DNA from 2 places in the Nocardioides marmotae genome. Region 1 is predicted to be linked to the other one. Evidence: predicted binding sites of a transcription regulator. Region 1 holds the regulator's gene; the other holds the start of a gene.
What was found. Region 1 encodes HrcA, which represses chaperone genes, less so after heat shock. Its sites were predicted from a motif close to TTGGCACTCGNNNNNNNCGAGTGCCAA; they were not measured.
Positions count from the first base shown of each region.

Region 2: groES (co-chaperone GroES) is a predicted target of HrcA. The motif match lies at 12,748-12,774, and genes of this name have one in related genera.

Region 1 is NZ_CP053660.1:3,027,438-3,042,279, forward strand. Features, by position in the region: gene HPC71_RS14450 (16S rRNA (uracil(1498)-N(3))-methyltransferase) at 1-195, opposite strand, end outside; gene dnaJ (molecular chaperone DnaJ) at 195-1,367, opposite strand; gene hrcA (heat-inducible transcriptional repressor HrcA) at 1,423-2,457, opposite strand; gene HPC71_RS14465 (hypothetical protein) at 2,629-3,372, shown strand; gene HPC71_RS14470 (MBL fold metallo-hydrolase) at 3,407-4,255, shown strand; gene HPC71_RS14475 (hypothetical protein) at 4,274-4,495, shown strand; gene HPC71_RS14480 (DUF3097 domain-containing protein) at 4,546-5,397, shown strand; gene HPC71_RS14485 (DUF4870 domain-containing protein) at 5,394-5,897, shown strand; gene hemW (radical SAM family heme chaperone HemW) at 5,890-7,113, opposite strand; gene HPC71_RS14495 (error-prone DNA polymerase) at 7,163-10,579, opposite strand; gene HPC71_RS14500 (DNA polymerase Y family protein) at 10,605-12,149, opposite strand; gene imuA' (DnaE2-dependent mutagenesis accessory factor ImuA') at 12,151-12,759, opposite strand; gene HPC71_RS14510 (AMP-dependent synthetase/ligase) at 12,934-14,757, opposite strand.
Region 2 is NZ_CP053660.1:3,623,051-3,637,892, reverse strand. Features, by position in the region: gene HPC71_RS17205 (NAD(P)H-hydrate dehydratase) at 1-318, shown strand, start outside; gene alr (alanine racemase) at 370-1,584, shown strand; gene HPC71_RS17195 (alpha/beta fold hydrolase) at 1,581-2,648, shown strand; gene tsaE (tRNA (adenosine(37)-N6)-threonylcarbamoyltransferase complex ATPase subunit type 1 TsaE) at 2,645-3,631, shown strand; gene tsaB (tRNA (adenosine(37)-N6)-threonylcarbamoyltransferase complex dimerization subunit type 1 TsaB) at 3,628-4,269, shown strand; gene HPC71_RS17180 (GNAT family N-acetyltransferase) at 4,266-4,751, shown strand; gene HPC71_RS17175 (GNAT family N-acetyltransferase) at 4,735-5,439, opposite strand; gene tsaD (tRNA (adenosine(37)-N6)-threonylcarbamoyltransferase complex transferase subunit TsaD) at 5,472-6,527, shown strand; gene HPC71_RS17165 (phytase) at 6,659-8,431, opposite strand; gene HPC71_RS17160 (S-(hydroxymethyl)mycothiol dehydrogenase) at 8,643-9,755, shown strand; gene HPC71_RS17155 (MBL fold metallo-hydrolase) at 9,755-10,393, shown strand; gene HPC71_RS17150 (cobalamin B12-binding domain-containing protein) at 10,481-11,524, shown strand; gene HPC71_RS17145 (class I SAM-dependent methyltransferase) at 11,541-12,719, opposite strand; gene groES (co-chaperone GroES) at 12,917-13,213, shown strand; gene groL (chaperonin GroEL) at 13,306-14,842, shown strand, end outside.

The DNA.
Region 1 (14,842 bases):
CTCGAAGACCCGCTTGCCGGTCGAGGTCACCTCGGCGGTGACCGAGGTGCCGGCCCCGTCGGTGAGGACGACGCTCTCCCCCACCCGCAGCCGGCGGACGGCGACGGCGTGGTGCGCCTCGTCTCCCTCGACGGTCACGGTCGACCCGACCCCGGCGCCCTCCAGCGTCGGGACGAGGTGGACCGGCAGCGACATCAGTGGCCGTCGAAGGCGTCGCGGAGCCGGCCGAAGAACGACTTCGAGCCGGGCTTGACCTGCCCCGACGGGGTCTCCTCGCCGCGGATCGCGGCCAGCTCGCGCAGCAGCTCCTCCTGGCGGGGGTCGAGGCGCTGCGGGGTCTCGACGGCGACGGAGACGACCAGGTCGCCGCGGCCGCCGCGGAGCCCGGGCACGCCCCGGCCGCGGAGCACCTGCTCGGTGCCGGACTGGGTGCCGGCGGGGATCTCGAGCTCGAACTCGGTCTCCACGCCGGAGTCGGCGCCCTGCTCGACGTCGGCCTCGAGCGTCGGCAGCGTCAGCGAGGTGCCGAGCGCGGCGGCGGTCATCGGGACGGTGACCGTGCAGTGCAGGTCGTTGCCGTGGCGGGTGAAGACGGGGTGCGCGGCGACCTGGATCTCGACGTAGAGGTCGCCCGCGGGGCCGCCGCCGGGCCCGACCTCGCCCTGCTCGGCGAGCTGGACGCGGGTGCCGGTGTCGACGCCGGCGGGGATCTTGACAGTCAGGGTGCGGCGGGAGCGCACGCGGCCGTCGCCGGAGCACTCGCGGCACGGCTCGGGGATGATCGTGCCGAAGCCGCGGCACGCCGCGCACGGGCGCAGCGTGCGGATCTCACCGAGGAACGAGCGCTGCACGTGGGCGACCTCGCCCTGGCCGCGGCAGGTCTCGCACGGCACCGGCTGGCTGCCCGGGGCGGCGCCGTCGCCGTGGCAGGCCGTGCACAGCACGGCCGTGTCGACCTTGAGCTCGCGGGTGACGCCGAACGCCGCCTCGGCGAGGCTGACCTCCAGCCGGATCAGCGCGTCCTGCCCGCGGCGCACGCGCGGTCGCGGACCGCGGCCGCCCCCGGCCGCACCGGGCTGGCCGCCGAAGAAGGCGTCCATGATGTCGGTGAAGGAGAAGCCCGGGCCCTGGCCGAAGCCGCCGGCCGCCCCGCCGAACGGGTCGCCGCCCCGGTCGTACGCCGCCCGCTTCTGCGGGTCCGAGAGCACCTCGTAGGCGCGGGAGACCTCCTTGAACCGCTCCTGCGCCTCCGGCTCGGGGTTGACGTCCGGGTGGTACTGCCTCGCGAGCCGGCGGTAGGCCTTCTTGATCGCGGTGTCGTCCGCGTCGCGGTCGACTCCGAGCAGCTCGTAGAGGTCCTGGCTCACCTGTGTTCCTTCTGGAGATCGGGGATGTGCGGGGTACGTCGGGGCGAGGGCACCGTCAGCCCTCGTCGAGGATCCGGGAGACGTAGCGGGCGACGGCTCGCACCGCCGACATCGTCCCGGGGTAGTCCATCCGCGTGGGGCCGACGATGCCCAACGTGGCCAGCGCCTCGTCGCGCGGGCCGTACCCGGTGGCGACGACGCTGGTGGAGGCGAGCTGCTCGTAGGGGCCCTCGGCGCCGATGCGCACCGTGACCGCGCCTCCCTCGGTCGCCTCGCCGAGGAGCTTGAGCAGCACGACGTGCTCCTCGAGCGCCTCGAGCAGCGGACGTACGGCGGAGTCGAAGGAGTCGCCGTAGCGCGCGAGGTTGGCGGCCCCGCCGACCGCGATCCGCGCATCGGAGCGGTGGTCCTCCATCGCGTCGGCGAGCGTCTCGACGACCGCGCGGGTGACGCCGGCGTCCTGGTCCGGCCCGGGGCCGGTGGCCTCGGGCACCGCCTCGCGCAGGCGTCGTACGGCGTCGGCGATGACCTCGCCGGTGGCCGCCCGGTTGACCCGCGAGCGGAGATCGGCCAGCGCGTCCTCGGCCAGCTCCGCGGGGAGCTCGACGAGGCGCTGCTCGACCCGGCCGGTGCTGAGGATGAGCACGACCAGCAGCTTGGTCGGGGCGAGCGCGACCAGCTCGACGTGGCGCACCGTCGAGCGGGAGAGCGTGGGGTACTGCACGACGGCGACCTGGCGGGTCAGCTGCGAGAGCAGCCGGACCGACCGGGTGACCACGTCGTCGAGGTCGACGGCGCCGTCGAGGAAGGAGGAGATCGCGCGCTTCTCGGCCGGCGACATCGGCTTGACCGTGCTCAGCCGGTCGACGAAGAGCCGGTAGCCCTTGTCGGTGGGGACCCGCCCGGCGCTGGTGTGGGGCTGGGTGATGTAGCCCTCGTCCTCCAGCACGGCCATGTCGTTGCGCACCGTCGCGGGCGAGACGCCCAGCGCGTGCCGCTCGACCAGGGCCTTGGAGCCCACCGGCTCCTCGGTCGCCACGTAGTCCTCGACGATGGCCCGCAGCACGGCGAGCCTGCGGTCCTCCTGCACGTCGCCTCCACCCCATCTCGGATTCGATCTGGCACTCGTCACGGCTGAGTGCCAACTGTAGCGCGCGGCGGCGCGGGTGCCGCGATCTCGGCGATCGAGACGCGGTCCTGGCCCCAGCGCCCACCTCGTGCATAGGTTAGGCTCACCTAAGTCGCACCGAGGGAGCACCGTATGACCGTCGTCCCGAGCAGCAGCGTCCGCCACGACCCGACCCGGCTCGCGGCCGCGGCACGCAGCATCCTCTCCTGCCCCGCGGGTGTCCACCTGGCGGTCGACGGCGTCCCTGGCGTGCTCGAGGGCGAGGAAGCGGCCGGCACCGGCATGCGGGACTGCGGAGGCGAGCCGACGTTCTCGACGCCGCTCGGCTCCGAGCTGGCCGTCGCCGCCGCCGACGGCCTGCGGGCGCTGCTCACCCTCCACAGCGGTCTCGGCCCCCGCGGCTCCGCCGACCGCACGGCGACGCTCGCCCTCGCCGGCCGGCTGGTCGTCCGCGGTCGGGAGGTCTGCGAGTGCTGCGGGGACCCCCGCGAGGTCGTCGCGCTCGAGCCCGACCTCGTCGCCCTGGGCCGCACGACCCGCGCGGGCATCCCAGCCGAGCAGCCGGTGCACGTCGATGTCGCGGCGTTCCGCGCCCCCGAGCACCAGCTCAACCGCGGCTACCTCCAGCGCTCGGTCGAGCACGCCAACAGCCACCACCAGGACGAGCTGCGCCGGGCCGTCTCCACCGCCACCGGGGCCCCGATGGACGACGTCGTCGGCGTGGGCCTCGCCGACCTGCGCACCGACCGCGTCGAGGTGCAGTGGGTCGGCCCGCACGGCGCCGACCGCACCGTCCTGCACTTCCCCCGGGCGGCCCGCACGACCGCCGAGCTCGGCGACCTGCTGCGCCGCCAGCTGCACCACGGCATGTGCTGACCTCGACGCGAGGGGAGCCGCCTAGGCTCGCCGGGTGACCTTCACCGAGATCGCCGACCGGGTCTGGGTGACCCGCCGCCCCTGGTTCGACGTGACCACGACCGTCGTCGGGGGCGAGCGCGGGCTGGTCGTCGTCGACACCCACGGCTCGGCCGCGGCCGGGCGCGCGCTCGCCGACGACGTACGCGCCCTCGGCGCCGGCGAGGTCGTCGCCGTCGTCAACACCCACTGGCACTTCGACCACACCTTCGGCAACCAGGCCTTCCGCGAGCTCCGCGCCGACCTGCCGATCCACGCCCACGAGGAGGCCGTCGCCGAGCTCGAGCGGGGCGCCGCCGCCGTCCAGGAGCGGTACGCCGCCGACCCGGCCGACCCGCACCGCGACGACGTCCTCGCGACCACGGTGGTGGTGCCCGACCAGACCTTCTCCTCCGCCCGCGTGCTCGACCTCGGCGACCGCGCCCTCGAGCTGGTCCACCCCGGGCGCGGGCACACCGCCGGCGACCTGGTCCTGCGGGTGCCCGACGCCGACGTGCTGGTGGCCGGCGACCTGGTCGAGTCCTCGGCCCCGCCGTCGTTCGGGGAGGACTCCTGGCCGATGGAGTGGCCGCTCAGCCTCGACATCGTGCTCGGGCTGACCACCTCCGCCTCGGTCGTCGTCCCGGGCCACGGGCCGGTCGTGGACCGCGAGGCCGTCGAGGAGCAGCGCAACCAGATCGGCATCGTCGCCGAGACCGCCCGCGACCTGGCCTCGCGCGGCGTGCCGCTCGCCGACGCGCTCGACGCCGCGGAGTGGCCCTGGCCGCGCGAGCACCTGGCCACCGCCGTCGCCCGCGCCTACGCCCACCTGCCGGGCAGCCAGCGGCGCTTGCCGCTGATCTGAAGCGGGTACGGACCCGCCATGAGCGAGCCCACCCCCGAGGACGCCGGCCAGGACGCGACCGGCATCGGCGACGACCAGCTGCCCGACGACCTCCAGCCAGGCGAGGACAACCCGCTCGCGGAGGGCCTCGAGCCCGGCGAGACCGCCGGCGACCTGCTCGAGGAGGGCAAGCACGCCGACCAGGACCAGCAGGACCAGCAGGACGAGCAGGACGGGTCGAGCACGTCACAGGACGACTGACCGGCGCGGCGTACGGCGCACCGTCGGCGCCCCGGCCTAGCGTCGGAGGCGTGACCGATCGCTACGGATCCGACGTCCTCTCCACCGACTGGCGCGCGCCCAAGCGCGGCCGTGCCGTCGAGGCGCCCGCCGACCTCGGCGCCGTGGTCGAGGAGGTCACCACCGACTGGGTCGGCGAGATCGTCGCCGTCGACCGCGACCTGCACACCGTCACCCTGGAGGACCGCCGCAACCGGCGGCGCACCTTCCCGCTCGGCGCCGGCTTCCTCCTCGAGGGCCGCCCGGTCATCCTGGTCGCGCCGGTCCGGCAGGCCGCGCCGGCCAAGCCCACCCGGACCGCGTCCGGCTCGATCGCGGTGCACGACGCGAAGGCCCGGGTCGCCCGGGCCAGCCGGATCTTCGTCGAGGGCCGCCACGACGCCGAGCTCGTGGAGAAGGTGTGGGGCGACGACCTGCGCATCGAGGGCGTCGTCGTGGAGTACCTCGACGGCGTCGACGACCTCGGCGAGCAGCTGCGCGACTTCCGCCCGGGCCCGAACCGCCGCGTCGGCGTCCTGGTCGACCACCTGGTCAAGGGTTCCAAGGAGAGCCGGATCGCCGATGCCGTCCGCCGCTCGCCGGTCGGCAAGCACGTGCTGATCGTCGGGCACCCGTTCATCGACATCTGGGCGGCGGTCAAGCCCGACCGCCTCGGGCTCCAGGCCTGGCCGGACGTCCCGCGCCACATCGAGTGGAAGAAGGGCGTGTGCCAGCAGCTGGGCTGGCCGCACCGCGACCAGGCCGACATCGCCCGCGCGTGGAAGCACATCCTGGGCAAGGTGCACTCCTTCAACGACTGCGAGCCGGCGCTTCTCGGTAGGGTCGAGGAGTTGATCGACTTCGTCACCGAGGAGCACCCGTGAGCGACCCCTACGGCCCCCCGCCGTCCGACCCGCAGGGCCAGCCCTCCGGGAACCAGCCGTACGGCCAGCAGCCGTACGGGCAACAGCCCTACGGACAGCAGCCGTACCAGCAGCCCTACAGCCAGCAGCCCTACAGCCAGCAGCCCTACCAGGGCGGCGGCCCGATGAACCCCGACGAGCGCACCTGGGGCGGCGCCGCACACTGGTCGGCGCTGATCGGCGCGTTCGTCGCCATGGCGTTCCTCGGCCCGCTGCTGGTGATGCTGGTCAAGGGCAACCAGTCGGCCTACGTCCGCGCGCAGGCCGTGGAGTCGCTGAACTTCCAGCTCTCGATCCTCATCTACGGGATCGTCGCGTTCGTGCTGATGTTCGTCCTGATCGGGTTCATCCTGTTGCCGATCGTCGGCGTGCTGTGGCTGGTCCTCACGATCATCGGGTCGGTGAAGGCCGCCAACGGCGAGCTCTACCGCTACCCGCTGACCATCCGGATGGTCAGCTGAGCAGGTCGCGCACCACGGCGTCGGCGAGCAGCCGGCCCTCGCGGGTGAGCACCAGCCGGTCGCCCCGCACCACCAGCAGTCCCCGGTCCACCAGGCCGGGGACTGCTGCGTTCCCGGCCTCGTCGAGCACGGCGCGGTCGAGCCCGTCGGCGAGCCGCAGCTCCAGCAGCACCCGCTCGACCCGCTGGTCCTCGGCGGTGAGCACCTCGCGGGCGTGGGCGGGGCTGCGCCCGGCGGCCAGCCGGTCGGCGTACGCCGCGGGGTGCTTGACGTTCCACCAGCGCGTCCCGCCGACGTGGGAGTGCGCGCCGGGGCCGACGCCCCACCAGTCCGCGCCGGTCCAGTAGAGCTCGTTGTGCCGGCACCGCGAGGCCCGGTCGCGGCTCCAGTTCGACACCTCGTACCAGCCGAGCCCGGCCGCGGCCATCTGCTCGTCGGCCAGGAGGTACTTGTCGGCCAGGTCGTCGTCGTCGGGCATCGGCACCTCGCCGCGCCGCACCCGGCGGGCCAGGGCGGTCCCCTCCTCGACGATGAGCGCGTACGCCGACACGTGGTCGGGCGCGCAGGCCAGCGCGGCGTCCAGGGAGACCGCCCAGTCCTCGAGGGACTCCCCCGGCGTGCCGTAGATGAGGTCGAGGCTGACCTGGTCGAACCCCGCGGCGCGGGCCCACTCCACGGCGGCGGGGACCCGGAGCGGGTCGTGGGTGCGGTCGAGCACGCCGAGCACGTGCGGCACCGCGGACTGCATGCCGATCGAGACGCGGGTGAAGCCGGCCGCCCGGAGCCCGTCGAGGTAGGCCAGGTCGACGCTGTCGGGGTTGGCCTCGGTGGTCACCTCGGCGCCGGCCACCAGGCCGAACTCCTCATCGATCGCGGCCAGCACCGAGCCGAGGTCCTGCGGGCTCAGCAGCGTGGGGGTGCCGCCGCCGAGGAAGACGGTCTCCACGGGGAGGTCGCGGTCGCCGAGCACGCGCCGCGCGCGGCGTACCTCCTCGATCGCGGCGGCCGCGTAGGACCCGCGGGAGACGGTGGCGCCGCCGGTGGTCGCCAGCTCGGAGGCGGTGTAGGTGTTGAAGTCGCAGTAGCCGCAGCGCACCGTGCAGAACGGCACGTGCACGTAGAACCCGAACGGCCGCTCCCCCAGCCGCGCCAGCGACTCCTCCGGCAGGGCGCCGTCCTCGGGCACCGGGTCACCGGCGGGCAGGACGGAAGGCACGCGCTCCATCCTCCCACCGGCGAGACGGCCGGCCACATCGCCGGCGGCGTCAGCGGAAGTCGCGCGAGCGGTGCTTGTCCCGCAGCGCGCGGCCGGCCTCGGGGTGCAGCTCCTCGAGGGAGGAGATCTTGTCGGCCACCAGGTTGGTGGCGCCGTCCTCGCGCTCGAGCATCCCGCGGATGACGACCGCCGCGGACCCGGCGGCGGCCTTGCGGTGGCGCCGCCAGACCCCGACGGTGCAGATGACGTTGAGCATGCCGGTCTCGTCCTCGAGGTTGAGGAAGGTGACCCCGCCGGCGGTGCCGGGCCGCTGGCGGTGGGTGACCAGCCCCGCGACGCTGATCCGGCGGTTGGCCTCGGTCGCGGCCAGGTCGGCCACCGACCGGATCCCGGCGCGGCGCAGCTGGTCGCGCAGGTGGCCGAACGGGTGGCTGTCGGTGGTGACCCCGGTGGCCCACAGGTCGGCCATCGTCACCTCGACCTCGTCCATGTCGGGCAGCATCGGCGCCGCCCCCGAGGCCCGGACCCCCTCGAGCTGGTCCTCCTGCTCGGTCCAGCCGGCGTTCCACAGCGCCTGGCGCCGGGTCAGCCCGCTGGAGTCGAAGACCCCCGCGGTCGCCAGCGCCTCGAGCTGGCGGGTGTCGAGGCCGGCGCGGCGCGAGAGGTCGACCTGGTCGCGGAAGGGGCGCTCGGCCCGGGCGGCCACGATCCGCGCCGCCACCTCGGGGCCGATCCCGCGCACCGAGTCCAGCCCCAGCCGGACGGCGTACGCCGCGTCGCGCCGGTGCTGCGGGGTGGGGTCGGGGGTGCCGGGGACGAAGAACGTCTTGCCCGGGTGGTCGAGCAGGCAGGAGTCCATCCCGGTGGTGCGCGCGCCGGGGCCCAGCGGCTCGAGGTCGGCCCGGGCGCGGGAGCGCTCGAGGTCGGGCTTGAGCACGGTGACGCCGTGGCGCCGGGCGTCGCCGACGAGCGACTGCGCGGAGTAGAAGCCCATCGGCTGGGCGCGCAGCAGCCCGGCGAGGAACGCGCCCGGGTAGTGCAGCTTGAACCAGGAGCTGGCGTAGACGAGCTTGGCGAAGGACAGCGCGTGGCTCTCGGCGAACCCGAAGTTGGCGAAGGAGAGGATCTTGACGTAGATCGCGTCGGCGTCGTCGCCGACGATGCCGCGCCGCTCCATCCCGGCGTACAGCTTGTGCTTGATGCTCTCGATCCGCTCGATGCCGCGCTTGGAGCCCATCGCCCGGCGCAGCAGGTCGGCCTCGTCGGGCGTGCAGTCGCCGATGGTCTTGGCCATGTCCATCAGCTGCTCCTGGAACAGCGGTACGCCGAGGGTCCGCTCGAGCACCGGGACCAGCTCGGGGTGGGGGTACTCGACCGGGTCGCGCCCGGTGGCGCGGCGGACGTAGGGGTGGACCGCGCCGCCCTGGATCGGCCCGGGGCGGATGAGCGCGATCTCGATGGCCAGGTCGTAGAAGCAGCGCGGCTGCAGCCGCGGGAGGGTGCCGATCTGGGCGCGGCTCTCGACCTGGAAGACGCCGATGGAGTCGGCGCGGCAGAGCATGTCGTAGACCGCCGGCTCCTCCTTGGGGATCGTCGCCAGCTCCCAGTGGTCGCCGAGGTGCTCGGCCGCGATCCGCATCATGTGGTCGAGCGCGGAGAGCATCCCGAGGCCGAGCAGGTCGAACTTGACCAGGCCCATGAACTCGCAGCCGTCCTTGTCCCACTGCAGGACGGTGCGGTTCTCCATCCGGGCGTGCTCGATCGGGCAGACCTCGCCGATGGGGCGCTCGGTGAGCACCATCCCGCCGGAGTGGATGCCGAGGTGGCGGGGCGCCGCGAGCAGCTGGTTGGCCAGCGCCACGACCGGCTCGGGGATCGCGGTCTCGCCGGGGTCTCCGTCCGGCTCGACCCGGCTCCAGCTGGAGATCGACTTCGACCAGGCGTCCTGCTGGCCCGGGGAGAAGCCGAGCGCCTTGGCGGCGTCGCGGACCGCCATCTTGGGGCGGTAGCTGATCACGTTGGCGACCTGGGCGGCGTTGTGCCGGCCGTAGCGCTCATAGACCCACTGGATGACCTCCTCGCGGCGGTCGGAGTCGAAGTCCACGTCGATGTCGGGCTCCTCGTCGCGGTGCTCGGAGATGAACCGCTCGAAGGGGAGCTTGTAGAAGACCGGGTCGATCGCGGTGATGCCCAGCGCGTGGCAGACCACCGAGCTGGCGGCCGACCCGCGGCCCTGGCACAGGATCCCGCGGGAGCGGGCGAAGGCGACGATGTCGTGGACGATGACGAAGTAGCCGGCGAAGTCCTTGCGCTCGATGACCTCCAGCTCGTGGTGGATCTTCGCGCGCGCCTCGGCCTCCAGGTCGGTGCCGTAGTAGCGCTCCTCGAAGCCGCGCCAGGTCAGCACCTTGAGCCAGCTGATCGGGGTGTGCCCCTCGGGGATGCCGTCCTTGGGCAGCCGCGGGGTCGCCTTCTGCAGGTCGAAGACGACCTGGTCGGCCAGCTCCACCGAGCGGGCCACCGCGCCGGGGTAGCGGGCGAAGCGCCGCGCCATCTCCTCCCCCGACCGCAGGGACGCCGCGCCGCTCGCCGGCAGCCAGCCGTCCATCTCCGCCAGGCTGCGCCGGGCCCGGATCGCCGCCATCGCCGCGGCCAGCCGGTGGTCGCCGGGGCGGGCGTGGTGGACGTTGTTGGTGGCCACCGCGGGCAGGCCGTGCTCGGCGGCCATCGCGAAGAGCAGGTCGTTGGTGGCCGAGTCGGTCGGGTAGCCGTGGTCGACCAGCTCGACGGCCACCGAGTCGCGGCCGAACAGCTCCACGAGCCGGCGCAGCTCGCGCGCCGCCGCGGCGGGCCCCTCGGCCGCGAGCGCCGAGCGCACCGCGCCCTTGCGGCACCCGGTCAGCACCAGCCAGTGGCCGCGCCCGCGCTCGCCGAGCTCGGCGAGGTCGTAGACCGGTCGCCCCTTCTCCTGGCCGCGCAGGTGGGCGTCGGTGATCGCCGCGGCCAGCCGGTGGTAGCCCTCCACCCCGCGGGCGAGCACCAGCAGGTGGGTGCCCTCGGGGTCGGCCACGCCCTGCTGGGCCCGGCCGAGGTCGAGGGAGAGCTCCGAGCCGTACGCCGTGCGCAGGCCCGAGCGCCCCGAGGGGGCGGCGTTGACCTGGGCGGTCTCGGCGAACAGCGGCGCCCCGTGGAAGCCGTCGTGGTCGGTGATCGCCAACGAGTCCAGCCCGAGCCGGATCGCCTCGAGCACCAGCTGGTCCGGCGAGCTCGCGCCGTCGAGGAAGCTGAACCCGGAGTGGCAGTGCAGCTCGGCGTAGGGCACCACCGGCCCGTCGGGGGCGGCGACGTCGGTCTGCTTCGGCCGGCTCTTGCGCCGCGAGATCGGCGCCTCCGAGGACAGGTCGGGGCGCCCGGAGAGCCGCCGCTCGAGCTCGGCCCACGGCATGGCGGGGTTGTTCCAGCCCATCAGTCCCCTCCTCTCGACCGGGTCATCAGTCGTAGCCCGCCTCGGTCCACCACACCGACTCCGCGGCGGCCTGGTCGTAGGTCATCAGCCAGGCCCGGCCATCGACCCCGACCACCTGGAAGCGGGCCACCCGCCGCGGGGTGCCCTCCCACCACAGCTCCTCGACCGGCCACGGGCCGGCCCACGCCGCGACCGGCTGCCACGGCTCGTCGGCGTGCGGGCGGAACCGCGCCGGCTCGCCGCGCACCGCGCCCCGCTCGTCGACCACGACCGGCCGCCCGCCGGGGCCGACGAGCGCCGCGGGCCACGGGTCGGCCAGCACCCGGGCGGGCGCGGGGGGCGGGAGGGCGCCCGGCCAGGGCAGGCCGGTCGGGCGCAGCCCGGTGGGCCGTTCGCCCCAGGGCACCATCGCCTGCCGGTCCGCCGGGGCGCGGCCGCCCTGGAGCACCGGCACGAGGACCGCCTCGTGGCCGAGCATCCCCTGGACCCGCGCGATGCCGCGCTGGACCCGCTCGTCGGTGCCGCCCCAGAGCCCGTCGGCGTGGACGGAGTCGGGGACGACGGTCTCGGGCACGAACCGCACCCGCCCGACGGGGGCGCGGATCTCCCCGCCCCGGCTCATCCCGTTCATCGCGCCCTGGAGCTGCCAGTGCAGCCGGTCGACGACGTCCGCGGCGCCGAACCAGCGCGGGTGCACCCACCGCCGCGAGGAGGCCACGACGCCGTCGGCCTCGGCCTGCACGAGCAGCTCGGTGCAGACCAGGCCGTGGCGGGCCAGCTGCTCGACGAAGGCGTCGGCGGTGCGCCGGGCGCTGAAGCAGATGGTCTCCGCGGAGTCCAGCGGCGGCTCGAAGTCGACGTGCACCTCGAGGTCGGGCGGGGCGGTGCGCTCGGCGAGCAGCGTCTCGCCGCGACCCGAGACGACCCGGTGCACCCAGGCCACCTGCCGACCGAACCGGGCCAGCACGTCACCGGCGCCCAGGTCGGCCAGCTGGCCCAGCGAGCGCAGGCCCAGCCGCTTGAGCAGGCCGACGGTCTCGGGGTCCTCCAGCACCTCGACCGGCAGGGCGCGCAGGAACGGCACCGACTCCCCCGCCGGCACCACGACGCTGTCCTGCGGCCCGGCGCGCCGGGCCGCCTGCTCGGCGGTGAACAGCTCATCGGCGATCCCCACCCGGCAGTCCCAGACCCCGTGGCCGACCAGCTGCTCGGCCACGACCGCCGCGGCCTCGGACTCCCCGCCGTAGAACCGGCCCGGCGAGCGGAGCGCCACCAGGCCAGGCCGCAGCGGGGCCACCCCGGGCCGCAGCTGCTCGAGCACCACGAGCACGTCCTCGAAGGCCCGCGCGTCGCGGTCGGGGTTGGCGGGCAGGACGGCGATCTCGGGGCAGCGCGCCTGGGCGTCGCGCCGCCGCATGCCACGGCGTACGCCGAAGTCTCGGGCGGGGCCGTTGACGGCCTGCACCACGTTGGCCGAGAAGACCGCGGCCGGCTGCCGCGGGGGCAGCGCCTCCTCGGCCAGGGCGGCGACCACCGGCCAGTCCGGGCACCACACGACGAGCGCGCGCATCTCAGCCCGCGACCGCGACGGGACCGGGGAGGACCACCGGGGCGGCGGGCGCGGGCACGGGCTCGCCCTGCTCGCCGGGGAACCACAGCGCCGTACGCCGCGGTGGAGCCGAGCCGCGACGCGCCTCGACGACCAGCCGGCGGCTGCGCAGGTGGCCGTGGCCGAGACCGACCCCGGTCCACCGGGGCTCGGAGGTGGTCAGCCGGACCTCGCAGCGCGGCCACGGGCCGAGGGAGACCAGCACGGCGCCGCGCTTGCGCAGCCGGGCGCCGAGCTTCTCCGCGACGTGCTCCCCCACCCGGGGCGGCGGCCGCAGCACGACCAGCGGGGCGACGTCGACGAGCGCCGCGGTGACCTCGAGCCACTGCTCCCCGGGCTCGGGGACCAGCACGGTGCGGCCCAGCGCGACGCCGGCGGCGGCGGCCGCCTCCGCGCCGAAGTCCGGCACGCCCACGACCGCGCACCACTCACCCGCCTGCGAGGGGCCGGCCATCAGGGCCAGCGCGAGGGTGACGCTGTCGACCTCGTAGCTGCCCCCGGTGCGCAGCTGCACCACGCCGCCGAGGGCGGGATGGGTCGGCAGCGGCCGGCGCGCGACGCCGTCGGTCATCCGCTGCATGCGCTCGCGCAGGCGCTCGATCTCACCCCCCGCGGAGGGCGCTGCAGACGAAGAGGTGGCCACACCCCAGTATCGAACATGCGTTCGAACGCGTCAACCGGGGGTGGCCACCTCTGCGGTGGAGCCGTCTTCAGATGTGGGCGGAGCTGGGGGTGGAGCGGTGGATCAGGAGGCGTAGAGCGCGTCGATCCGCGCCTTGTTGTTGTCCTCCACGACGTTGCGCTTGACCTTCATCGAGGGGGTCAGCTCGCCCGACTCGATGGTGAGGTCGTGGTCGAGGATCTCCCACTTCTTGATGGTCTCCCACCGGTTCAAGCGGCCGTTGAGCTGCTCGACGTACCCGGCGACCATCTCCTTGACCTGCGGGGAGGCGACGACCTCGGAGTAGGACTTGTCGGCCATGCCGTTCTCCCCGGCCCACGCCGCCATCGCGTCGGGGTCGAGGGTGATCAGCGCGACGCAGTAGTTGCGCTCGTTGCCGAAGACCATGAACTGGCTGGTGTAGGGGCACAGCGCCTTGAACTTCGACTCGATGGCCGAGGGGGCGATGTACTTGCCGCCGGAGGTCTTGAACAGGTCCTTGATCCGACCGGTGATGGTGAGGAACCCGTCGGCGTCGAGCGAGCCCTTGTCACCGGTGCGCAGCCAGCCGTCCTCGGTGAACGCCTTGGCGGTCTCCTCGGGCAGGTTGTGGTAGCCCTCCATGACGTGCGGGCCCTTGATCTGGACCTCGTCGCCCTTGCCGATGCGGACCTGGGCGCCCGGCAGGGCGGGGCCCACGGTGCCCATCTTGTAGCCGTCGGGGTGGTTGACCGTCGCGCCGGCGGCGTTCTCGGTCATGCCGTAGCCCTCGAGGATGAGGATGCCCGCGGCGTTGAACCACTCCGCGATCTCCTGGTTCAGCGCCGCCGAGCCGGAGATGAAGAAGCGGACCCGGCCGCCGAAGCGGTCGCGGACCTTGCTGAAGACCAGCTTGTCGAACAGGCCGTGCTGGAGCTTGAGGCCGAGCGGCACGCTCTTGCCGTCGCGCTTGAGCCGGTCGACCTTGATGCCGACCTCGAAGGCCTTCTTGAACAGCTTCTCCTTCGCCCCGCCCTCGGCGGCCTGCATCGTGACGATGCGGCCGTGGGCCTTCTCGAAGATGCGGGGGGCGGCGCCCATGAACGTCGGCTTCACGATGCCGAGGTTCTCCACGATCTTGTCGATCCGGCCGTCGATGGCGGTCGCGAAGCCGCACGCGAGCTGGCTGGAGAGCAGCACCTTGCCGAAGGAGTGGGCCATCGGCAGCCACAGGAACTGCAGGTCCTCCTCGTGGAGGATGTCCTGGGCCTGGATCGCCGCGCCCTCGTAGACCCACGAGCGGTGCTGGAGGCGCACGCCCTTGGGCCTGCCGGTGGTGCCGGAGGTGTAGATCAGCGTCGCGAGCTGCTCGGGCTTGATCGCCTGCGCGGTCTTCTCGATGACGTCGGGGTGGTCGGCGAGGTACTTCTCGCCGAGCTCGGCGAGGTGGTCCATCGTGATGACCCAGTCGCCGTCCGCGGCGCCGTCGAAGGTGACGACCTTCATCAGGTGCGGCAGCTCGTTCTTGTGCCCGCGGATCTTGGCCAGCTGCTCGTCGTCCTCGGCGAAGACGATGCGGCACTCGGCGTCGCCGAGGATGTACGCCACGTCGGGGGCGTTCGTCGTCGGGTAGACCGTGGTGGTCGCGCCGCCGGCGCACATGACCGCCAGGTCGGAGAGGATCCACTCGTAGCGGGTGCCCGCGGCGATGCCGACGCGCTGCTCGGACTCCAGCCCGAGCGCCAGCAGACCGGCCGCCAGGCGGCGTACCCGCTCGCCCGCCTGAGCCCAGGTGACGGACTCCCATGCCTCCCCACGCGGGAAGCGGAAGGCCTCGGCCGCGGACGACGCGGCCACACGGTCGAGGAACTGAACGGCCATGTTCGGGGCCAGGTGGTCGACGAAGCTGGTGTCGTGGATGACGGGCATGGCTCTCCTGGGTGACGGCAGGGAGGGGAGGCCAAAGCGGCCGCTCCTCCCGTCGCGGATCGTTCCAGGTAACCTACGTCACTTC
Region 2 (14,842 bases), 600 kb from region 1:
TGGGCCCGCCGCGCGGCCGAGGAGCACGCCGCCGTCGTGGTGCTCAAGGGCCGCCGCACCGTGACCGCGCGCCCCGACGGGCGGGTGCGCGTGACGACGACCGGCACCCCGTGGCTGGCGACCGCGGGCGCCGGCGACGTGCTCGGCGGGGTCGTCGGCGCACTGCTCGCGACCGGTCTGGAGCCGTTCGACGCGGTGAGCGTCGGGTCCTGGCTGCACGGCGCCGCCGCGACCCTCGCCGCGCGGGGCGGGCCGCTCGTCGCCTCCGAGGTCGCCCGGGCGCTGCCGGCCGCCGTGCGGGGGCTGCCCCGCCCCTGAGCCCGCCCCTGAGCCCGCCGCGACCCGCCCGGGGTGGGAGGATGGGCGATCATGAGCCCCCTGCCGGTCCCGCGCGCCGAGCTGGTGGTCGACCTCGCGGCCGTCCGGCACAACGTCCGGGTCCTGAGCGAGCACTGCGGCGTCGCGATGATGACGGTGGTCAAGGCCGACGGCTACGGCCACGGCATGGTCGAGGTCGCCCGCGCCGCCCGCGAGGCCGGCTCGACCTGGCTCGGCGTGGCCACGCTCGACGAGGCGCTCGCGCTGAGGGCCGCCGGCGACACGGGCCGCGTGCTGTGCTGGCTGACCGCGCCGGGCGAGGACTACGGCCCCGCGATCGCCGCCGGCGTCGACCTGACGGCGTACTCGCTGGCCGAGCTGGCCGAGGTCGAGGCCGCCGTCCGCCGCATCGGCACCCCCGCGCGCCTCCAGCTCAAGATCGACACCGGCCTCTCCCGCGGCGGCGCGACGCCCGCGGACTGGCCCGCGCTGGTCGAGGCGGCCCGCGCCGGAGAGGTCGCCGGGCACTGGCGGGTCACCGGCATCTGGTCGCACCTGGTGGCCTCCGACGAGCCCGACCACCCCGCGAACGACAGCCAGGAGCGGGTCTTCCGCGAGGCGCTGGCCGTCGCCGAGGCCGCCGGCCTCCGCCCCGAGGTGCGCCACCTGGCCAACAGCGCCGCGGCGGTGCTGCGGCCCAGCGTGCGGTTCGACCTCGTGCGCTGCGGCCTCGCCTCCTACGGCCTCGACCCCGCGCCCGGCCACCTCCCCGACCTCGGCCTCGTGCCCGCGATGACCGCTCGCGCGACGCTGGCGATGGTCAAGGACGTCGAGGCCGGCGCCGGCGTCTCCTACGGCCACACCTGGGTCGCCGACCGCGCGACCACCCTCGGCCTGGTGCCGGTGGGGTACGGCGACGGCGTGCTGCGCTCGGCCAGCGGCACCGCGTCGGTGGGGATCGCCGGGCGGCAGCGCCCCGTGCGCGGCCGGGTCTGCATGGACCAGCTCGTGGTCGACCTCGACGGCGACCGGCCCGAGCCGGGCAGCGAGGTCGTCCTCTTCGGCACCGGCCGCGACGGCGCGCCGACCGCACAGGACTGGGCCGAGGCCGCCGGCACGATCAGCTACGAGGTGGTCACCCGGATCGGCGGCGGCCGGATGGTCCGCACCCACGTCGACAGCGAGCGCGACACCGACACCGCCCTCGACGCCGCCCTCGACGCCGCCCCCGACAGCGGGAGCAGCACCCGGGGGAGCGGCCGATGAGCGGCGCGCGGAGGCTCACCGGCGCCGTCCTCGGCGCGGCCGGCCTCGCCGCGGCCGGCGCGGCGGTCGGGGTCACCCACCGCCGGCGCGCTCTCACGCGACGGCCCGGGCCGGGGCGGGCCGACCACCCCGAGGTGCCGCTGGGCTCGCTGCGCGCGACCCCGCTGACGGTCGTCGCCGACGACGGCGTGCCCCTGCACGTGGAGGTCGACGAGCCCGCCGAGCCCAGCGACCTCACGGTCGTCCTGGTCCACGGCTTCGCGCTCTCCCTGGACTGCTGGCACTACCAGCGGCTGCACCTGCGCCGCGCGGGCGTCCGCACCGTCCTCTATGACCAGCGCTCCCACGGCCGCTCGGGCCGCTCGGAGATGCAGCACGCGACCATCGAGCAGCTCGGCCACGACCTCGCGCGCATCATCGACGAGGTCGCCCCCGACGGGCCGGTCGTCGTGGTCGGCCACTCCATGGGCGGGATGACCGTCGTGGCGCTGGCCGAGGAGCACCCCGAGCTGTTCGGCGAGCGGGTCGTCGGCGTCGGCCTGGTCAGCACCACCGCCGGCGGGCTCGACGTGGGCCGCCTGCTGCTGCCGGTCGTGCCGGCCAAGATCGGCCTGCCGCTGGCCCGGCGCACGGTGGCGACGCTCGCGCGCCGGCCCGCCGCGGTCGACCGGATCCGCCGGCTGGGGAAGTCGGTGGCGATGGTCGCCACCGACCTGTTCGCGTTCGGCGACGACGTCCCGGCGGCGTACGTCGAGTTCACCGACGCGATGCTGTCGGGCACGCCGTACGAGGTGGTGGCCGGGTTCTTCCCGGCCCTGGGCGGCCTCGACAAGTTCCACGCGGTGGAGGTGATCGGCCGGGTGCCCACGACGGTGCTGTGCGGCACCGCCGACCGGGTGACCTCCATCGGGCACAGCCGCAAGCTGCACTCCCGGATCGCCGGGTCCCGGCTGGTCGAGGTCGAGGGGGCCGGGCACATGGTGGTGCTGGAGCGGCACGAGCAGGTCGACGCCGAGCTCGACCGGCTGCTGGCCGCGGTACGTGAGGAGAGGGTGGCTCGGTGAGCGAGGTCCAGGTCGTCCGGGTGGGTCCGGAGGCGGCGGCTCAGGTGCTGGCGGTGGTGCAGGAGGCGTTCGCCGCCCGCCCGCCGCTCGACCCGCCGGCCGACGCGCTGAGCGAGACCGAGGAGTCCATCGCCCGGCTGCTCGCGCCGTACGGCGGGCTGCTGGCCTGCCTCGACGGGGACCCGGTCGGCGCGCTCGTGCTCGACCCGGTCGGCAGCACCGTCTACCTCCGCCGCTTCGGCGTCGTCCCCTCCGCCCAGGGCCACGGCATCGCCGGGAGGCTCATCGACGCGGTCGTCGACCACGCCGAGGGGTACGACGACGTGACCGTCGTGGCCCGCGAGGAGCTGCCGCGCACGATCCGCTTCTGGGAGCGCCAGGGCTTCCGGGAGATCGCTCGCCGCTCGCCGCTGGTCGAGATGCGCCGCCCGCTGCGCACCGCGGTCTTCCAGGCGCCCACCCCCGACGCGATGCACGCGCTGGGCCGCTCGCTGGCCGGCCAGCTCGCCCCCGGTGACCTGATCGTGCTCAGCGGCGAGCTCGGCGCCGGCAAGACCACGCTGACCCAGGGCATCGGCGCCGGCCTCGGCGTCCGCGGCCAGGTCACCTCGCCGACCTTCGTCATCGCCCGCGTGCACCCCTCGCTGGTCGGCGGACCCGACCTCGTCCACGTCGACGCCTACCGGCTCGGCGGGTTGGAGGAGCTCGACGACCTCGACCTCGACACCGACCTGGACACCGCGGTCACCGTGGTCGAGTGGGGCGAGGGGCTCGCCGAAGGCCTCACCGAGTCGCGGCTGGAGGTGCGGATCGTCCGCGCCGAGGCCGACGACGCCCCCGACGTCACCCACCCGACCGCCGACCCCACCGCCGACCCCACCGCCGACCCCGCAGCGGTGCCCGACGAGCTCGACCCGCGCCGGGTCGAGATCACCCCGGTGGGCCCCCGCTGGCACGCCCTCTCCTTCCGAGGACTCGGATGACCCTGCTGCTCGCCCTGGACACCGCCACCCCCTACGTCACCGTCGCGCTCCACGACGGCGAGGACGTCGTCGCCGAGCTCGTCTCCGAGCGCGCGATGAAGCACGGCGAGCAGCTCGCCCCGCTCATCGCCGAGGCGCTCGCGCAGGCCGGCGCGGTCCGCCAGGACCTCACCGCCGTCGCGGCCGGCGTCGGCCCCGGCCCGTTCACCGGGCTGCGCGTCGGGCTGGTCACTGCGCGGACCCTCGGGTTCGTGCTGGAGGTCCCGGTCTACGGCGTGTGCTCGCTCGACGTGCTCGCCGCCGAGGCCGCGGCCGGCGGGATCGGCACCGGCTTCCACGTGGCCACCGACGCCCGCCGCAAGGAGGTCTACCTGGCGGCGTACGACGCCGACGGCGCGCGCCTGGACGGGCCGGTCGTCGAGCGCCCCGCCGTGGTGGCCACCGACGGCCCGGTCGTCGGCGAGGGCGCGGTGCTCTACCCCGAGGCGTTCCCCGACGCCCGCGGCCCCGTGCGCCCGAGCGCCGGGTGGCTGGCGCGGGTGGTGACCGAGGAGCGCGCCGAGCTGCTCGACCCCGAGCCGCTCTACCTGCGGCGCCCCGACGCCGCGCTGCCCGGCAAGCCCAAGCCGGTCTCGTGAGCGTCCGCGCCGCGGGGCCCGAGGACCTCGACGCGGTCGCCGCGCTGGAGGAGGAGTGCCTCGGCGCCGACGCCTGGTCGCGCGGGCTGATCGCCGCCGGGCTGGCCGGGGAGGTGCCGACCGTGGTCTACCTCGTCGCCGAGGCCGAGGCCGAGGTCGAGGCCGGCGGCGCGGGCGGCGCGGGCGGAGTGGTCGGCCACGCGGTGGCCAGCATCGTCGCCGACGTCGCCGAGCTCCAGCGGATCGCGGTCACCCCGGCCGCCCGGCGCGGCGGCCACGCCACCGACCTGCTCGAGGAGGTGGTGGCCCGGTCGCGGGCGGGCGGCGCCGAGCGGCTGCTGCTCGAGGTGCGCGAGGACAACGCGGGCGCGCTGGCCTTCTACGCCGCCCGCGGGTTCGTCGAGGTCGACCGCCGGCGGCGCTACTACCGCGACGGCGCGACCGCGGTGGTGCTGCGCCTCCCGCTCAGGAAGGGCTGCTGAGCGGCCCGGAGCAGAGGGTGTGCTCCACCCGGTAGCCGAGCCGCTCATAGATCCGCAGCGCCGGCGCGTTGTCGGTGTAGACCCCCAGCGTCGCGACGTGCGGCGGGCGGTCCATCGCCCACCGGGTCAGCCCCGCCGACAGGGCGAGGCCCAGGCCGCGGCCGGTCTCCCCGGGCAGCACCGAGACCGCGCGCAGGTGCCCGCTGCCGTCCGGGTCGCGCCGCACGGCGCCCACGCCGACGAGCCGCCCGGCCACCCGCACGCCGAGCCAGCCCTCGATGCCCGGCGTGCCCGGCCGGCCGAACGTGTCGGGCTGCGCGACGTCGAGCACCGCGTCGATCGCCGCCGCGTCGGTGACCTGCTCCAGCGGGACCGTTGGCGGGGGAGCGGGCTCGGTGGCCCGCATCCAGTGCCAGCGCCCGCGCACCGGGTAGGCCCAGGCCGCCGGCACGGCGTCGTACGCCGCCTCCTCGACGCTCAGCCGCGCCGGCCGGAGGCGCGCGACCAGCTCCGCCATCAGCGGGCCGAGGTCGTCGGCCGGGCCGAGCCCGACCGTGTGGTGCGCGCTGTGGACCAGCACCGCCGCGCCGCGCACCCACGCCGCGTCGTACGTCGCAGGGCCGACGGCGTGCCGCACGAACGGCACCGCGCTCGTGGCTGCCAGCTCCCCGACGGCCACCTCGCGCACGCCGGCCATCCTGCACCGCGCACAATGGGGGCGTGACGGACGCCCCCCTCGTGCTCGGCATCGAGACCTCCTGCGACGAGACCGGCGTCGGCATCGTCCGCGGCCACGAGCTGCTCGCCGACGCGGTGGCCAGCAGCGTCGAGGAGCACGCCCGCTTCGGCGGGGTCGTGCCGGAGGTCGCCAGCCGCGCCCACCTCGAGGCGATGGTGCCCACGATCGAGCGGGCCTGCGAGACCGCCGGCATCCGCCCCTCCGACGTCGACGCGATCGCGGTCACCAGCGGTCCCGGCCTCGCCGGCGCCCTGCTCGTGGGCGTCGCGGCGGCCAAGGCGCTGGCCATCGGCCTCGACAAGCCGCTCTACGGCGTCAACCACCTCGCCGCCCACGTCGCGGTCGACCAGCTCGAGCACGGCGCGCTGCCCGAGCCGTGCATCGCGATGCTGGTCAGCGGCGGCCACTCCAGCCTGCTGCGGGTCACCGACGTGACCGGCGCCCACGGCGGGGTGGACCCGATGGGGGCCACCATCGACGACGCGGCCGGCGAGGCGTTCGACAAGGTGGCCCGGCTGCTCGGGCTGCCGTTCCCCGGCGGGCCGCACATCGACCGCGCCGCACGCGAGGGCTCCTCGGTGTACGTCGACTTCCCGCGCGGCCTGACCTCGCGCCGCGACCTCGAGCGGCACCGGTTCGACTTCTCCTTCTCCGGCCTCAAGACCGCCGTGGCCCGGTGGGTCGAGGCCCGCGAGCGCTCCGGCGAGCCGGTCCCCGTGGCCGACGTCGCGGCGTCCTTCCAGGAGGCCGTCTGCGACGTGCTGGTGCGCAAGGCGCTCGACGCCGCCGCCTCCGAGGGCATCGAGGACCTGCTCATCGGCGGCGGCGTCGCGGCCAACTCCCGGCTGCGCCACCTCGCCGAGGAGCGGGCCGCCAAGCTCGGCATCCGGGTCCGCGTGCCCCGCCCCGGGCTGTGCACCGACAACGGTGCGATGGTCGCCGCGCTCGGCGCCGAGATGGTCGCCCGCGGCCGCACCCCCTCCGCCCTCGACCTGCCCGCCGACTCCTCGCTGCCGGTCACCGAGGTCCTCGTCTAGCGGCTCGGCTGCTCCCGGCGTCCCGGCGCGGCCCGCGGCGGGGGTCGTGTGCCCCAGGACGCGGCCGGGCGCGTGCTCGGGCACACGACCCCCTAGCCGTCCGGGCCCGCCGGTCCCTGGCAGGCGCCGGGTCAGGACGGGCGGGGCGCGAGCAGCACCGTCCAGGACGTCGCCTTGTCCGTGGCGGCGTCGGTGCCGGCGACCAGGCCGCCGGTGCGGCCGGCGGGGACGGCGCGGCCGGGGTCGGTGAGCAGGGTGGCGACCCGGCCGCCGCCCGCGCCGGCCGAGGTGGCGCGGACGACCTCGCCGGCGGGTGCGGCCCACGCGGTCGCCGCGGCGGACTTGGTGGCCCAGTACGACACCCGCCACGCCCCGCCGGCCGGGGCCGTCACCATCGGGGTGCGGTGGGTGGCGGAGGTGCCCGGCTCCGGCGCCGCGGCCGAGCCGGCGACAGGGCCCGAGCGCCGGACGCCGCGGTAGGCCGCGAGGGTCAGGGCGCCCTGGCGCACGCCGGTCGAGAAGGAGACCGCCACGGTCGACCCGGCGTCGGCCGCGGTCACCACGCGCCGCCACAGGGTGGTGCGCAGCGTGCCGTCGCGCAGCGCGCGCACCCGGGTCCACCCCCGCCCGGGGCCGGTGAACCTGCCGGGGCCGGTGCTGCGGGAGAAGAACAGCAGCAGCGCGTCCCCGGGCCGTACGGCGCCCGGGACCCGCGTCGTCCAGGCCGTCGCGTTCGCGCCGGTCACCACCGCGGCCACCGGCCGCACCGGCGAGGCCGGCGGGGGCGGGTCGGGCAGCGCCACGGCCGTCTCGAGCGGGACGTACTTGAAGTCCTGGTTGCCCGCGCCGCCCGGCGCCTGGTTGTCGTGGTCCTGGCACACGAAGATCCCGCGGGGGAAGTCCGGCCCGAGCGGCGTCGCCACCGCGGTGATCCCGTCGGTGCGGTCGCAGTCGTCGGAGTCGGCCCCGGCGTCGACCCGAAAGGAGCGGACGTAGGTGTTGTCGAGGCGGTCGTAGACGGCGAAGTAGCTCGCGTCGGGGTCCTCGAGGTCCTGCGCCGACGCCACGACGTACCCGGTCCCGTCGGGCAGGTCGACCAGGGTGACGCCCTCGACATCGGGGACGAGGTGACCCCCGGCCGTGGCGACGCCGTCGACCAGGGTGCGGTCGTCCCCGGTCGCGGGGTCGGCGGCGTAGCGCCACAACCCGGTGTCCTCCTCGCTGACGTAGAGCGCGCCGGTGTCGTCGTCGGCGACGCACCCCTCGGCCTCCGAGCCGACTTCCAGGTCGCGGACGAGGGTCCCCTCGAGCAGACCGTCGGCGTCGGCGTCCCCGAGCCGGTACTGCTGCAGCCGGCCCGCGATCGTGATCAGCACGACGTGGACCTCCTGGGCGGCCGCGTCGACCCAGAGGCAGACGCCCTCGCCGCTGCCGGTGATCGCGCGGTCCTCGCCCGTGTCGCGCAGCAGCCGGGTGGCGGGGTCGACGTCGTAGAGCCGGAGCCCGTCGTGCGCCACGGCGACCACGTCGCGTACGACGCCGTCGACCGCGACCCGCTGGCGGACGTCGACGTTGCCCCAGAACGCCGTGTCGTCGGTGAGCCGCTGGACGAGGTTCCCGTCGAGGTCGTAGGTCTCGAGCCCGCCGAGCTTGTCGTTGCCGAGGACCAGCGAGCGCGCCGGGTCGGAGGGGTGGACCCACACGGCCGGGTCGTCGAGCGCGTCGCCGGCGCTGGCGACCGACACGGTCTCGCGCACCGAGGCGACCAGCGCCACGGGGTCGGGGGCGGCGGCCACCGGGGCCGACGCCGCCGGGGAGGCCGGTCCGGCGCCCGCGAGCGCGGCGCCGAGCAGGGTGGTCGGCGCGAGGACGCCGACCAGGATTCGTGCGGTCCGAGCGTGCACCAGCGCCTCCCCAGGGTGTGGGGAGCGACGCTAGGCGCGGCGTCGACCGCGGGCCAGGACCCGCGACGGAAACCCCCAGGGTTGGGGACGCCGTGGTGGATCCACCGGCCGGCCGCCGGCCGTGGCCCCGCCGCGACGGCCGGTCCGGGGGTGCCGTCGGGCGGCTCTAGGCTGGTGGACGCAAGTACCACCCGAGGGAGCAGGAGCACAGATGCAGCAGGTCAAGGCAGTCGTCGCGCGTGGCAAGGGCCAGCCGGTCGAGGTCACCACCATCAACGTCCCCGACCCGGGTCCGGGCGAGGCGGTCGTGCAGGTCCAGGCGTGCGGGGTGTGCCACACCGACCTCCACTACCGCGAGGGCGGGATCAACGACGACTTCCCGTTCCTGCTCGGCCACGAGGCCGCCGGCGTCGTCGAGGCCGTCGGCGAGGGCGTGACCGACGTGGCGCCGGGCGACTTCGTCGTCCTCAACTGGCGCGCGGTGTGCGGCGAGTGCCGCGCCTGCAAGCGCGGTGATCTCCAGTACTGCTTCAACACCCACAACGCCACGCAGAAGATGACGCTGGCCGAGGGCGACGACGCGGGCACCGAGCTGTCCCCGGCGCTGGGGATCGGCGCGTTCGCCGAGAAGACGCTGGTCGCGGCCGGCCAGTGCACCAAGGTCGACCCCGAGGCCCGCGCGGCCGCCGTCGGCCTGCTCGGCTGCGGCGTGATGGCCGGCATCGGCGCCGCGATCAACACCGGCGCCGTCACCCGCGGCACGTCCGTCGCCGTCATCGGCTGCGGCGGCGTCGGCGTCGCCGCGATCGCCGGCTCCGCGCTGGCCGGGGCCAGCCCGATCATCGCGATCGACATCGACGCCCAGAAGCTCGAGGGCGCGACGAAGCTCGGCGCGACCCACACGATCGACTCCTCCAAGGAGGACGTGGTCGCCCGGGTCAAGGAGATCTGCGGGGCGACGTACGAGGGTGCCGAGGGCGCCGACGTCGTCATCGAGGCCGTGGGCCGCCCGGAGACCTGGGAGCAGGCGTTCTACGCCCGCGACCTGGCCGGCACCGTTGTCCTGGTCGGCGTCCCGACGCCGGACATGAAGGTCCCCGAGCTGCCGCTGATCGACGTCTTCGGCCGCGGTGGCTCGCTGAAGTCCAGCTGGTACGGCGACTGCCTGCCGACCCGCGACTTCCCGATGCTGGTCGACCTCTACCAGCAGGGCCGCCTCGACCTCGACGCGTTCGTGACCGAGGAGATCGGCATCGACGACGTCGAGGCCGCCTTCGAGAAGATGCACCACGGCAACGTGCTGCGCAGCGTGGTGGTCTTCTGATGACCGGCGCCGGCGGGTCGGTGCGCGTCGACCACGCGGTCGTCAGCGGCACCTTCAGCCTCGACGGCGAGACCTTCGACGTCGACAACAACATCTGGGTCGTCGGCGACGACGCCGAGTGCGTCGTCATCGACGCCCCGCACTCGGTCGACGCGATCCTCGACGTCGTCGGCGACCGGACGGTCAAGGCGATCCTGCTGACCCACGCCCACGACGACCACTGCCGGGTCGCGCCGGAGCTGCGCGAGCGGGTCAACGGCGGGTCGGGCGCGCCGATCCTGCTGCACCCCGACGAGCGGCCGCTGTGGGAGCTCACCCACACCGACCGGCTCTGGGACGTCGACCTCGCCGACGGCTTCGAGATCACCGTCGGTGGCGTGACGCTGAAGGCCCTGCACACGCCCGGCCACGCGCCGGGCGCGGTCTGCTTCGCAGCGCCGGAGCTCGGCTGCGTCTTCACCGGCGACACGCTGTTCCAGGGCGGTCCGGGCGCGACCGGTCGCTCCTTCAGCGACCGGCCCACGCTCGAGGCCTCGATCCGGGCGAAGCTCTTCGCGCTGCCCGAGGAGACGGTCGTGCACACCGGCCACGGCGACGACACCACCATCGGTGCCGAGAAGGCGGCGCTCGGCGCCTGAACGACCCCCGGGTCGATCCTCGGAGCCCGGGACCGGTGTTGGAACGCTCCAAGCATGTGACGCACCGGTTCCGGGCAAGAGGAGCGCGTGGATCGAGCTCGGGTGGACTACTGGACGGCCCTGCGTGACGGCGACCGCCCTGCCGCCCTGGCGGCCATCAAGCAGATGCGCGACACCGGGCGCACCCACCTCGAGGTCATCGACGAGGTCATCGTCCCGGCGCAGGAGCAGGTCGCGGGCCACTGGCTCGCCGGTGAGTGGACCGCCGCGCAGCGACAGGTCGCGACCGCGATCAACGAGGGCCTCGTGCACTGGCTGTGCTCCTTCGCGCCCTCGCCGCCCGCGGACCGGCCGCTGGTCGTGGTCGCCACTGTCGAGCCCGAGGAGCTGCCGGCGCTGGTGCTGGCCGAGGGGCTGACCTCGGCCGGCTACCGCACCACCCTGGTCGGTGGGGACGGCGTCGCGGACGACCTGCTGCGCCAGGTGCTCGGCCGCAAGCCGCGCGCGCTGCTGGTCAGCGCCTCGCGGGCCTCCTCGCTGGCCCGGCTCAAGCCGGTCCTGCGCCATCTCCTGGCGACCGGCGTCCCCGTCGTGGCCCTCGGCGCCGCGTTCGGCGGCGACCCGGCCCGGGCCACCGCGATCGGCGCGACGGCGTACGCCGCCTCCCTCGAGGAGGCCGTCGTCCTGCTCGAGCAGCTGCCCCGCCGGCTGCCCACCCGCTCGCCGGAGCCTCCCGGGCCGGCCGAGGTCGAGGCGGCCTGGCTGGGGGAGTTCCGCCACGAGATCACGCCGTACGTCCTGCGGGCGCTCGCCGCACGCCACCCCGCCAGGACGGTCGACGGCATGCAGCCTCGGTGGTGGGCGGAGCTGGAGGAGCTCGTCGACCACGTGCTGGGCTGCCTGGCCTCCTCGCTGGTGACCGGCGACGAGACGATCATGGTCGAGGTGCGCGAGTGGCTCACCCGGGTGCTGGAGGCCCGGGGCGCCGCCGCGCTCGTCCAGGACGTCTGGGAGGTGCTGGCGCTCCCGCTGCGCGGCCACCCCCTCGCCCGGGTGCACCTGGCCGGCTCGGCCATCGCGCGGGGCACCGCCGACGGCGGACAGACCGACGGCGTCGCCACCCCCGCCTGAGTGGAACGGGCTGGGCTCAGGCCAGCGGGCGCACGAGCAGCGCGGTCCCGGCGCCGGCGACCCGGGTCAGCACGAGCGTGCCCTCCTCCGTGCCGCTGAGCGCGAGCCGCTTGCGCAGCTGCTCGGGGACCACCTCGACGCCGCGCTTCTTGATCGTCAGGGTGCCGATGCCGCGCTCGCGCAGCGCCGCCCGCAGCGCCTTCTCGCGGTAGGGCAGCTCCTCGAGGACCTCGTAGCCGCGCGCGAAGGGCGAGCGGTACGCCGCGTCGCCGGTGACGTAGGCGATGTGCTCGTCGACGAGCCCGCCCTGCACGGCGGCCGCGACGGCGGTGACCAGGCCGGCGCGGACGACGGCCCCGTCCGGCTCGTAGAGGTAGCGGCCCACGGCCCGGACCCCGACGCCGTCCTCCCCGAGCGCGGGGGCGTCCTCGTCGGTGAGGCTCGCGAGCCCGCCGTCGCCGATCACCGTCGCCCGCCGGGCGGTCGTGGCGAGCCCGCCCGACCACAGCGCGGCCTCCTTGACCTCGCCGTGGTCGCTGACCCACTCGGCCTCGACGCCGGCCGGGACGATGTCGTGCGGGATGCCGGGGGCGACCTTGACGCAGGAGTCGCGGCGCAGCAGGCGCTCCACGAAGGACCACGGCGGGGTCCAGTCGTCGACGTCGAAGGTGCGCCCGCGCGCCCCGCGGCGGGCCGGATCGGCGAAGGCGACGTCGAAGGGGGAGGGGTCCACGGTCGTCGCGTCCGCGACCATCACCGCCCCGGGCAGGTCCAGCGCCGCGAGGTTGGCCTCGGCGACCGCGACCCGCACGGGGTCGAGGTCGACGCCGGCGCAGGTCAGCCCGGCGCGGGCGGCGGCGACGAGGTCCCCGCCGATCCCGCAGCCGAGGTCGACGAGCGTGCGGGCGGCGTACGCCTGGAGGCGGGCGGCGCGGTGGGTGGCGACGGCCAGGCGGGTGGCCTGCTCGAGGCCGTCGGCGGTGAAGTACATGCGCGCGGCCAGGTCGCCGAACTTCGCCTCGGCGCGCACCCGGAGCCGGGCCTGGGTGAGCGCGGCCGCGGCGTGCTCGGCGCTCGCCTCGCGCCGCAGCGCGGTCTGCGCGGCGAGCGGGTCGGACCCGGCGAGCTCGCCCGCGCGGGCCAGCAGGGCCTGCCCCGGCTCGGTCAGCAGCCACCGGAAGGCGTCGAGATCCACAGGCCCGATCCTTGCAGGCCGGGGGTATCTGGCACTCGCGCCGGGTGAGTGCTAGTTTCGGTCCTGGCACTCTCCCTGTGAGTGTGCCAGCGCTTGCGAACCACGCACGACCCCCGCGACGGCGTGCGGCGGACCGCAGGCACCAGACGTGCACCACCCACCTGAAACACCTGAGTTTGAAAGTGGAGGTCGACATCGTGTCGGTCAACATCAAGCCCCTCGAGGACCGCATCGTCGTCAAGCCCCTCGACGCGGAGCAGACCACGGCTTCCGGCCTGGTCATCCCGGACACCGCCAAGGAGAAGCCCCAGGAGGGCGAGGTCGTGGCCGTGGGCCCCGGCCGCTTCAACGACGACGGCGACGAGCGCGTCCCCATGGACATCTCCGTGGGCGACAAGGTCATCTACAGCAAGTACGGCGGCACCGAGGTCAAGTACGGCGGCGAGGAGTACCTGATCCTCTCCGGCCGCGACGTCCTCGCCATCGTTTCCTGATCTCACCCGGGTCGTGTGCCTGACGACGCGCTGGCGCGCGTTCGCAGGCACACGACCCGGATTCATTACCCACAGCATCAGGTAGGAGAACCATGCCGAAGATCCTCGAGTTCGATGAGAACGCCCGCCGTGCCCTCGAGCGCGGCGTCGACGCGCTCGCCAACGCCGTCAAGGTCACCCTCGGCCCCAAGGGCCGCTACGTCGTCCTCGACAAGAAGTGGGGCGCCCCGACCATCACCAACGACGGTGTGACCGTCGCCCGTGAGATCGAGCTGGACGACCCCTTCGAGAACCTCGGCGCCCAGCTGACCAAGGAGGTCGCCACCAAGACCAACGACGTCGCGGGTGACGGCACGACCACCGCGACGGTGCTGGCCCAGGCGATGGTGCACGAGGGTCTGCGCGCCGTCGCCGCCGGCGCCAACCCGATGGGGCTCAAGCGCGGCATGGACGCCGCCGCCGAGGCCGTCGGCAACGCGCTGCGCGACGCCGCCCGCGAGGTGGAGACCCGCGAGGACATGGCGTCGGTCGCCACGATCTCCTCGCGCGACAGCCACATCGGTGACCTGCTCGCGCAGGCCTTCGACAAGGTCGGCAAGGACGGTGTCATCACCGTCGAGGAGTCCAACACCATGGGCACCGAGCTCGACTTCACCGAGGGCATGCAGTTCGACAAGGGCTACATCAGCCAGTACTTCGTGACCGACCCCGAGCGGATGGAGGCCGTCATCGACGACCCCTACATCCTGCTGCACCAGGGGAAGATCTCGGCCGTCGCCGAGCTGCTCCCGCTGCTGGAGAAGGTCATCCAGGCCGGCAAGCCGCTGTTCATCCTCGCCGAGGACGTCGACGGCGAGGCGCTCTCGACCCTGGTCGTGAACAAGATCCGCGGCACGTTCAACGCCGTCGCGGTCAAGGCCCCGGCCTTCGGTGACCGCCGCAAGGCGATGATGCAGGACATCGCGACCCTGACCGGTGGTCAGGTCGTCGCCCCCGAGGTCGGCCTCAAGCTCGACCAGGTGGGCCTCGAGGTCCTCGGCCAGGCCCGCCGCGTCGTGGTCACCAAGGACAACACCACGATCGTCGACGGCGCCGGTGACCCCGCCGAGGTCGAGGGTCGCGTCAACCAGATCAAGGCCGAGATCGAGTCCACCGACTCCGACTGGGACCGCGAGAAGCTCCAGGAGCGCCTCGCCAAGCTCGCCGGCGGTGTCTGCGTGATCAAGGTCGGCGCGCACACCGAGGTGGAGCTGAAGGAGAAGAAGCACCGCATCGAGGACGCCGTCTCCGCGACGCGCGCCGCGATCGAGGAGGGCATCGTCCCCGGCGGTGGCTCCGCGCTCATCCACGCGGTCTCCGTCCTCGACGGCGACCTCGGCCTGACCGGTGACGAGGCCGCCGGCGTGCGCATCGTGCGCAAGTCCGCCGACGAGCCGCTGCGCTGGATCGCCGAGAACGGCGGTGACAACGGCTACGTCGTCACCACCAAGGTCCGCGAGCTCGGCGTCGGCAACGGCTTCAACGCCGCGACCGGCGAGTACGGCGACCTGGTCGCCCAGGGCGTCCTCGACCCGGTCAAGGTCACCCGCTCCGCGCTGGTCAACGCCACCTCGATCGCGGCGATGCTGC